Regions from separate parts of the Pseudoalteromonas sp. NEC-BIFX-2020_015 genome, predicted to be linked through region 1. Evidence: predicted binding sites of a transcription regulator. Region 1 holds the regulator's gene; the other holds the start of a gene.

Region 1 (5,177 bases):
AACGGCGTGTTTCAGAAAAGCGCTTAATGAGCGTTTGGTCGTCACTGTCTAGATAAAATAGAGTTGGGTTTGCAAACCCCGGAAGATACTCAAGAATATCATTAAACTCTTGCTGTTCTTTGGGTAAGTTACGCACATCAATACTGACGGCAATCTTATCGTAGTTATCAGATACACTGCGTACTAACGACGGTAATAAGTTTACAGGGATATTATCAACACAATAATAGCCAAGGTCTTCTAATACACGCAAAGCGACAGATTTACCTGACCCTGAGCGCCCACTGATGATAATTAATTCCATGTAAACTCTCCTTCTTTTAACTACGACTGTTCAACAATGACTTGATATAGATCTTGGTCTGTTTTTGCGCTACGTATTTGTTTACAAAACTCTTTGTCGTTGAGTTTATCAGCAATTGTAGCTAACGTCTTTAAATGAAGTTCACTGTCACCATCAGGTACGATGAGTGCAACAAAAATATCGACGGGGCGATTATCAATGGCATCAAAATTGATTGGTTGTTCGCTTACTAAAATTAAAGCGAGTGGTTCTTGTGCGCCACTCATGCGACCATGCGGGATCGCGATACCACGGCCAATACCTGTACTACCTAATTTTTCTCTATTTAATAGAGCACTCAATATGTCTTGTTGTGATAAGTGAGGAAGCCGTTCATGAGCCAATTGGCTGATAAATTCGAGGATACGTTTTTTGCTATTAAAAAGGACCGCAGCTTTACTGCAGTCCTGACAAGTAAGTGAACTTAGTTTCATAGTGTTAGTGTCGAGCGTGCTTCTCTTTGTGTTTGATAACTTGACGGTCGAGTTTATCGATGAGCCCGTCAATCGCGGCATACATGTCCTGGTGCTGCGTTGAGGCAAATAGCTCTGCGCCACTGACATGTAATGTTGCTTCTGCTTTTTGGTTGAGCTTTTCTACGTCAAGAATAACATGGACATTGTTGATGTGATCAAAATGCCTCTCAAGCTTCGCAAACTTATTGTTTACATAGTCTCTTAATGAATCAGTAATTTCTACGTGACGACCAGTTAAATTTAGTTGCATAAGCATTTTCCTTCTTGTGGTTTTACGCCTTAAATCAAGCTTTTACGTTGATTTGACGGTGGAATAGCTAGCGATTCACGGTACTTTGCTATTGTTCGTCTAGCTACTTTGATACCTTGCTCTGCCAATATATCTGCAATTTTACTATCACTCAATGGTTTAGCTGAGTTTTCTGCTGCAATCAATTTTTTTATGAGTGCACGAATTGCTGTCGATGAGCATTCTCCGCCATTTTCGGTACTGACATGGCTTGAGAAAAAATACTTTAACTCAAAAATACCACGTGGTGTATGCATGTACTTCTGGGTTGTTACCCGGGAGATTGTTGATTCATGCATTTCAACCATTTCAGCAACATCGTTTAATACCATAGGTCGCATAGCCTCGGGGCCATGCTCAAAAAAACCTTGCTGCTGTTTAACAATGCAGTTCGTTACTTTGAGTAATGTGTCATTACGACTTTCTAGGCTTTTTATAAACCATTTAGCTTCTTGTAAATGAGAGCGAATAAATTGGCTGTCAGTGCTCGATTTTACAGAGCGCGACATCGCCGCATATTGGCTGTTAACTCTAATTTTTGGCATGCTATCAGGGTTGAGCTCTACCACCCAGCGGCCTTTAATTTTTTTCACTGACACGTCGGGAATAACGTACTCTGACTCTTCTCGAACTATGGTATCCGCAGGCTTTGGATTAAGGCTGTGGATGAGTGTCATTACTTCTTTTAGTTCATCTTCCTTTAGCTTAGTCTTTTTCATCAAAGTACGATAGTCGCGACTAGCTAATAAATCGATATGATCAGTTAAAATCATTTTTGTTTCGCTAATCCAAGGCGTTGCAGGATCAAATTGATTTAGCTGAATACATAAACATTCAGGTAGGCTGCGTGCAGCAATACCGACCGGATCAAATAACTGAATACGCTTTAATACCGCTTGAACTTCATCAAGTTCAATTTCTTCTTCGTTATTACCTTTGTTTAGGCTTTCAGCAATGTCTTCACAGCTTAATGTAAGAATACCTGAGTCATCAACCGCTTCGACAATGGCTATCGCGATAGCTTCGTCAGTCGGACTAAAATGTGTCAGCTGTAGTTGCCACATAAGGTGATCGTGGAGGGTTTCAGATGAAGCGCCTTGATAAATAGATTCATCTTCAGGCATTGGCCCTGATGAAGAGCTTGGTGCGGCGCTCATGTATTCATCCCATGTAACATCCATCGCCATTTCGTCGCTTACGGTATCTTTTGCTAGCGCTTCACTGCTTTCTTGTTCGTATTCACTTGGCGTGTCATCAGCAGAGGCACTGACAGTTTGATCATCAGTATCTTGTTTTTGTTCGTTCTTACCACCTGATTCATCACCAAAGTCATTTTCATCGACCTCAAGTAATGGATTGCTATCTAGTGCTTCTTGGATCTCTTGTTGAAGATCTAATGTGCTCAACTGCAACAAACGAATAGCTTGTTGTAGTTGTGGTGTCATTGTAAGTTGCTGGCCCATGCGCAGCTGGAGTGATTGCCTCATGTATCTCTAACAATCCTTTTATTGTTGTCATAATTAAGTCTAGCAGAACCTTAGCCGGGCGTGGCTTTATAGCCTAAATTGCTCACCCAAATAAACGTCGCGGACTGTTTGGTCGGCAAGTACATGCTCAGGAGTGCCTGATGCAATTAACTCCCCATGAGAAACTATGTAGGCTTTTTCACAAACATCAAGGGTTTCTCGTACATTGTGGTCGGTAATAAGTACGCCTATCCCACGGTTTTTAAGATGTTCAATAATCTTCTTTATATCTAACACCGAAATAGGATCAACGCCAGCAAAAGGCTCATCTAACAGGATAAATTTAGGGTTTGCGGCTAAAGCGCGAGCAATTTCAACGCGACGGCGTTCACCACCAGATAATGCCATACCTTGACTATCACGGATGTGCTGAATGCTAAATTCATCAAGTAAGCCATCAAGCGCTTCTTCACGAGCTTGTTTATTTAGCTCTTTACGGGTTTCGAGTATCGCCATCAGGTTTTGGTAAACGGTCAGTTTGCGAAATATCGAAGATTCTTGCGGTAAATAGCCAATCCCTAAACGTGCACGGCTGTGCATTGGCAATAAGGTGATGTCGTTATCATCTATGCTTATTTGACCTTTGTCGCTTGGCACTAATCCTACAATCATGTAAAAAGTGGTGGTTTTGCCTGCGCCATTAGGGCCAAGTAAGCCAACAATGCTGCCAGCGCTGACTTCTAAGCCTACATTTTTTACTACTTGGCGGCCTTTATAACTTTTTGCTAAAAACTCAGCTTTTAATGTGCTCATGGCTGACCTTTTTCGTTATCTTTTTTAGTGTTTACTGGGACTAATATTGTATGCACTCGTTCGTCTGAATTTTCATCTTTTTCAGCGCTAATTAATTGTTGGTCCATGTCGTATGTAATACTTTTGGCATTAATCTTTTGACCTGCTTGAGTGACTTGGGCGTTACCGATTAAAGTTAAATAGCGTTTATCAACATCGTAACGAACCTCATTGGCGCTGGCGCTCATAATTGTGCCATCTGTTTGTTTTTCTTCAAAGTATGCAGGGCTTCCAGTGGCAACAAGCAGCTGCTTATTATCACCTAAATCTTCACGTTTGTGCACTTCTAGGTGATCAGCTGTGATACGACGATTACCATGGATTATCTCTACGTTTTTTTCAAAAATACCGACATTTTTTTTCAGCTGTGCAAGCTGTTTATCAGCGCTTATCGATACTTGTTCTGCAAGTGGAAGAGTACCTTCAGCAAAGCTTGAAAGGGCAATGAACAAGCTAGGTATTACAAGTAAGTGAGCAAATTTATTGGTCATAATATATGGTTCGCGTATGGTTAATAAGTTCTACCACTTCGGCTTTTAAGTCGGCTCTAAGGCCGCGTCCGGTGGTCTTTAAATTTGGTCCGATTAATTCAACAGGCTGTTCTGAACTCATGGTTTGTTGTTCAATATCAACCAAGATATTATCGGCATTAATATGCTTAATCATTGCGTTGTTTGTGAGATTTTTAGCAACAACATTGCCTTCTAAAATCAACTGGTTATTTTCATATAATGTGGCTTCTTGCGCATTGATTTGCCACGTTTGCTGTTGATTATATAAAGTAAAAATAGGCTTTTCAAAGTAAGTAAATCCTAACTGCTGATAAAGTTCCATTTTTGCTGCGGTTACTTTGTGGCTAATTTTACCTTGCTCATCAAATGCGGTTTGCTTTAATTCGACCGCGGTATAATCAGGTTTTGCTATCACATCTTCTTGATTTTTTACCGTGGTCGTTGTTTGGCTAAAGTACGGGAGCCACAACCACGCCATAAAACCTATAAATAATACGCTTAATATTAAACGCGCACTATTCATGAGCTAGTCCCTTCACTGGTCAATGGTTTTCCATTAACTAGCATTAATAGGTCAGTTAGCTCGCGTACTGCACCAAAGCCACCGGGTAGCATTGTTGTGTAATGTGATAGTCGCTTAATTAGCGGGTGTGCGTCATTTACAGCAACTGCAAAGCCAACCAGTTCCATAACCGGTAAATCAGGACCGTCATCGCCGATATAGGCAATTTGTTCGTCACTTAACTGGAGTTTATCTTTTAGCTCTTGATAAGCGTGCAACTTGTTTTCTTGGCCTTGGTAGATATGCGGTACAGTTAGGCTAGTCATTCGTTGCTGAACTATCTGTGAATGGCGGCCTGTGATCACGGCTACTTCAAAACCACTATTGATAAGCGCTTTGATACCAAAACCGTCTTTAGTATTGAAGGCTTTTAGTTCTTCACCTTGGTTACCAAGATAAATACGGCCATCAGAGAATACCCCGTCAATATCACAAATAAGTAATTTAACTTTTTTGGCGCGGGTTTGCGCATCGTCTGAAAGTGGTTGGTATAAGTCTGCAAATTGCATTATAAAACTCCTGCTTTTAGCAAATCTTGCATGTTAAGTGCGCCAATAGGGTGGTGATTTTCATCAATGACAATTAAGCCATTAATGCGTTTATTCTCCATGATATTAAGCGCCTCGGCTGCTAGCATATCGGCTGTAGCGGTTGTGCAAGAACGGGTCATTACGTGA
Region 2 (4,996 bases), on a different contig from region 1:
TAGTTTAAGCGCTGGCATAGTTTGTTTACTTCTCAGTGTTTACTCACTAATAAAGCATGATATTGAGGGGCTTTTGATTGTTGGAATGAGCGTTTTATTTTATATGATTATAGTGATCATTTACGTTATTAAAGGGGGCTTTCCGTTAAAAATGTATTTTCAATACGCTTATAAAGATGAGTTTCTAAACACCATTGACACTAATGCATATAAACACACAAGTATTGCATTTGGACTTTGCCTTCTTGGTGTTTTTTATAAAAGCGATGAAATACCTACCGAATTTTCGCATGCCGCTATGGCAGTATTCTACATAGGGATCATGCTTTTGGGATATGGCGCTTCATTGCTTTGGCAGAGCCGTGATTAGGAGTTAATGTGCACAACCATATAGCTGAATTTCGCAAAGCTGCAGGACTGTCGCAACAAGAACTAGCCGATGCGATTAGTGTGTCTCGTAAAACCATTAGCACAATCGAAACATCACGCTTTACACCGTCAGTGATCATTGCATTGAAGATAGCACAACACTTTAATACCTCTGTTGAGCATCTTTTTACGCTTGACGATGGTGATTAAACACTTTAAACGCAATCTTGTGTAGATTTGCATTAGCAAGATTGCATCCCCTTTATTCTTAGGTATGATGCATAGCCCTGTTGTTTTTAGGCTTTTTGCGCTAAAATTAAACAACTAAAAAATGTATATACTTGGAGTACCGTCCGGCATGAAAAAACTGCTTATTTCACCTTCACAAATGGCATTAGGCGATCAAGAAGGTCATATTTATCAAAATATCTTAAAGCAGGCTTCAGAGCTCAGCCTTAATCTAATGGCGGTGAAAATAGAAAATCATCCTGAAGACTTTTTAGGTTGGTGTTACGAACTGCTCAACGCTAGTCGCGATCGTATTAATTATGACTTACTTGAAAGCGCCCAATTACCTGTATTAAAAAAGCTCCATGACTTATTAATTTCAGCGATTAGCTTTTTGCAGTTAAAAACTCTACGTGTAGCCCCTTGGCCCGTAGTGAGTGTCTTTATAGAGCAACATAAAGATATATTAGCACTTGATGAGCAATTACGCCTTACAACTTATATTGCAAGCATTCGTGAACAAACATTAAAAGATATGATCCCTGAAGATTTACTCGCTTTTAGCGGTAAACACACTTCGTCTCTTGATCCTAGTAACTACAATTTTGATGTAGAATGGTTTAGTTCAACAAAAAGCGCGAAAGGTTTTCATTTAATGCTGGGTGATCTGCCTGCATTATTTGATGATGCACTCGCGCATATACCGCTTGAAGGCGAAGTAACTGAAGCTGATTACCAAGAATTTGTTGTTAAATATTTACTCGCGTTTAACGAAAGTAATGAAAAACCAACTCTCGCACCTGCAACTCGACTGCTTGCAATGCGTCGCCCGGATGTATTTACACCCATTAATAACACTCGCTTAGATGCACTTTGTTCAGCGCTGGCTATTACCAAATTAAATAACCGTGACTTTGCGCGCTATTGGCAAGATATTGTGCAAACAATTAATAATATGTCTTGGTTTAAAATGGCAAATGGCGAAAGTGAATTAGACCAACAGCTTGTTGCAATTAAAGCACTGCTGCCTTGTTTATTTTATTATGCTGATAAAAACACACCAGAGAACTCTAACTACATTAAGCTACTAAACAAACCTAAACGTGCAACTAGCACTGGCACAAAAAAGGTTCGTCGCGGTAAAGAATCAGCTGAAATATTAGTTGATCGCGCTCTAGCTGCTGAGGATATGCCTGAGCATATTCGTGCCAAACGTGATTCTATTATTAGCGAAGTGCAAAAAGGCCGTGGAGTTAATGAAACAATTAGCCTAATGCGCACAATCTTTGGCTAATTTACATTAAAATTGGTAAAAACCCGCTGCAATCGTTTTGTGCATGCGGGTTTTTTTATGCACCAAGAAAGTGCGTAATACTTACCTAATACAACCCACCCTCTTCCCTCTAAAAATTCACATCTTTGTTTTTAAAGTGATAAAAATATAAATGTGCAATTTCAATTCAACTTGGCACAAGCACTGCTAATATCTTATTAGACAACTAAAAAGGGCTCGCCAATTAATAGGCTGCAACCAACTAAAATAATTACGAGTCAATAAATCAGCATAACAACAGGATACCAAACATGATTAGACTAAAAACAGTGATTGCTATAAGCGCGCTTGCATTAATGGGAACAACATCAACAACAGCTTATGCAGAAGTAACAGCTAACGTAGCAGCAACTTCAAACTACTTATGGCGTGGACAAGAGCAAACTAATGGTGATGCTGCAATATCTGGTGGTATTGATTATGTAAACGAGTCTGGTTTTTACGCAGGTACTTGGGTATCCAATGCATCTTGGGCCGATGAAATGACCTATGAACTTGATTTTTACGCAGGCTTTGGTGGCGATATTAACGAAAATATCAGTTATGACGTCGGTTATATTTATTACGCATACCCTGATGCGGCATCATCTGCTGACGCTGATTTTTCTGAAATTTACGGTAGTCTCAGCATGGGCGGTTTCAGCTTTGGTGCATCTATTTTGGCAACGTCAGCGGCAAGTGGTGATGGATCTGACTTCGGTGACTCTTTATACCTAACCGCTGATTATGGCTTCGCTATTGGTAGTAACGGGACTGAAATGGCATTGCATGTTGGCCATTACTCAGGTGACTTTATAGGCGATGACAACATCATCGACTACGGTATTTCAATCTCTAAAGATGGCTTTACACTTGGCCTGTCTGATAACGATATCGATGGCTCAGATTTAAAAGCTTACGTTGCTTACTCTGTCGATTTTAATTTATAAAAAAGAATGTGTTACTTGCTGCAACACTAAGGGCCGCAAGGCCCTTTCTCAATCACGGTAAGCGGTAAGCAGTAAGCGGTAAGCGGTAAGCAGTAAGCAGTAAGCAGTAAGCGGTAAGCGGTAAGCGGTAAGCGGTAAGCGGTAAGCGGTAAGCGGTAAGCGGTAAGCGGTAAGCGGTAAGCGGTAAGCGGTAAGCCAAAATCTACTCAATTCAGATTTTATGTCAAGGCTTACCAAGCGCTCAGGGCGCTTAAAACTTACAAATGGTGAGCTTGGATGCATTAATAACCACGCATAAACGACTTGGTCAATCTCGCAGCTCTTCCCATCAAACATAAACAATGACTCATCAACAAAATGAAACAGTATATTTACATTTCCCCCCCCCCTGATATATTGTTTGATAACCAATCAAAGGGAATTGAATACGATGAATAAAATACTGCTTTTTATTTTGTTATTGCCAGCTTTTCTACTAGCAAAACATGTTTCAGCACAAGGGGATGGCCTTATTTGTAGTAATTACTGGCAGGCACAATTTTCAAGCTGTCCTGCAGATAAAATTGCTTTTATAAAACAACAAACCTACATACCTACTTTACAAGATAGCTGCAGTAATGGTGATGCTATTTGTATTGGTGATGCCAATAATCAGCCATTTTATCAACCTTACGCTATTTATAATATTGATGATAACGAAGCCAATAGATTCCAAGTCAAAATAGTCCCCAAGGTAGTTAACGCAAATGGTCTAGTGACTCAACAAGGCCACATCACCGTGCAACGCATAAACTCAACACAACACGAACGTGACTTTGTAAAGCACTTAAATGAAGCACAGCATTACCATAAACAAGTACAAGATACGCTGTTCTTCACTCAGAAAGATAGTGTCATGTATTCGGGGAGTGAACAGTCAACGGTAAAATCGTCTCTCAATGCCTGTAAAACTGCAATGAGCTACGTTAATAATGATAGTAACTGCGGAGGTATTTTAAACAACGAGATTCGTCTTGAAGTTCAAAATAATGCCAACGCAATTGCAGTCGTTGCTGCACTGGATAAAGCAAGCGCCTTTATTAATCTCGTTTTAGGCAATGTTGAAACTGACAAGTTAAATAAAATACTCAATTATGATGTAATTATGCGCTTTGATGATGGCAGTATGATAGTTGTCAACGTAGATGTAACTAGAGGGGTTGCAAAAATCATTGCTGATTTAGATGCTTCAAGTGCCGCTAATGGCCAAACCCTGAAAAAATATTTAGAATCTCAAAATGTTATTAAAGAATCTCACTCTCCTGATGAGCTAGAGTCTTTAATAAACAATCCACAAAGAGGCAATCTGCAAACTCATTGTCGCCCTCAAGGTGTAATGACTGGCGTCAATACAAGGCTAATACGTACAGTTATACTTGTGGACAAACACGGTAACGAGCGTGTTATAAATATTTATCAAAGAGAAACAACTTATATAGCCGTTGGTAACTGCTAGCTTTAATATTTATAGCGCGATGTCGAATCGCGCTATAAAATAATCTTACACTTCACGGCACGCTATGCCCTGTTGAACCTTGTCAAATACGATACCTTTGCTCACGGCTGAGTTTTAATAGTTTAGCTGCAGCCGCAGACTCAATACGCTTGAAATGGCCTGTACTTAGTGCAACCGTTGGGGAACTTGGGTGTATTAATAGCAAGGCATAAACGACTTGGTCGATCTCGCAGCTCTTCCCATCAAACATAAACAATGACTCATCAACAAAATGAAACAGTATATTTACATTTGTCCCCCCCCTGATATATTGTTTGATAACCAATCAAAGGGAATTGAACACGATGAATAAAATACTGCTTTTTATTTTGTTATTGCCAGCTTTTCTACTAGCAAAACATGTTTCAGCACAAGGGGATGGCCTTATTTGTAGTAATTACTGGCAGGCACAATTTTCAAGCTGTCCTGCAGATAAAATTGCTTTTATAAAACAACAAACCTACATACCTACTTTACAAGATAGCTGCAGTAATGGTGATGCTATTTGTATTGGTGATGCCAATAATCAGCCATTTTATCAACCTTACGCTATTTATAATATTGATGATAACGAAGCCAATAGATTCCAAGTCAAAATAGTCC

The links. Region 1 encodes sigma-54, which starts transcription at its own class of promoters, with help from an activator protein. Its sites were predicted from a motif close to GTTGGCACGNNNNTNGNNT; they were not measured.
Region 2: HH219_RS16605 (TorF family putative porin) is a predicted target of sigma-54. The motif match lies at 2,062-2,080, and genes of this name have one in related genera.

Annotation. Positions count from the first base shown of each region.
Region 1 covers NZ_JABCJL010000024.1:26,818-31,994, forward strand. Annotated here, with positions in the region: gene rapZ (RNase adapter RapZ) at 1-304, opposite strand, end outside; gene HH219_RS16215 (PTS sugar transporter subunit IIA) at 325-777, opposite strand; gene hpf (ribosome hibernation promoting factor) at 782-1,069, opposite strand; gene HH219_RS16225 (RNA polymerase factor sigma-54) at 1,099-2,595, opposite strand; gene lptB (LPS export ABC transporter ATP-binding protein) at 2,662-3,387, opposite strand; gene lptA (lipopolysaccharide transport periplasmic protein LptA) at 3,384-3,917, opposite strand; gene lptC (LPS export ABC transporter periplasmic protein LptC) at 3,907-4,461, opposite strand; gene kdsC (3-deoxy-manno-octulosonate-8-phosphatase KdsC) at 4,458-5,009, opposite strand; gene HH219_RS16250 (KpsF/GutQ family sugar-phosphate isomerase) at 5,009-5,177, opposite strand, start outside.
Region 2 covers NZ_JABCJL010000025.1:11,811-16,806, forward strand. Annotated here, with positions in the region: gene HH219_RS16590 (hypothetical protein) at 1-370, shown strand, start outside; gene HH219_RS16595 (helix-turn-helix transcriptional regulator) at 379-579, shown strand; gene HH219_RS16600 (hypothetical protein) at 728-1,891, shown strand; gene HH219_RS16605 (TorF family putative porin) at 2,182-2,859, shown strand; gene HH219_RS16610 (hypothetical protein) at 2,908-3,195, opposite strand; gene HH219_RS16615 (hypothetical protein) at 3,290-4,354, shown strand; gene HH219_RS16620 (hypothetical protein) at 4,437-4,604, opposite strand; gene HH219_RS16625 (hypothetical protein) at 4,699-4,996, shown strand, end outside.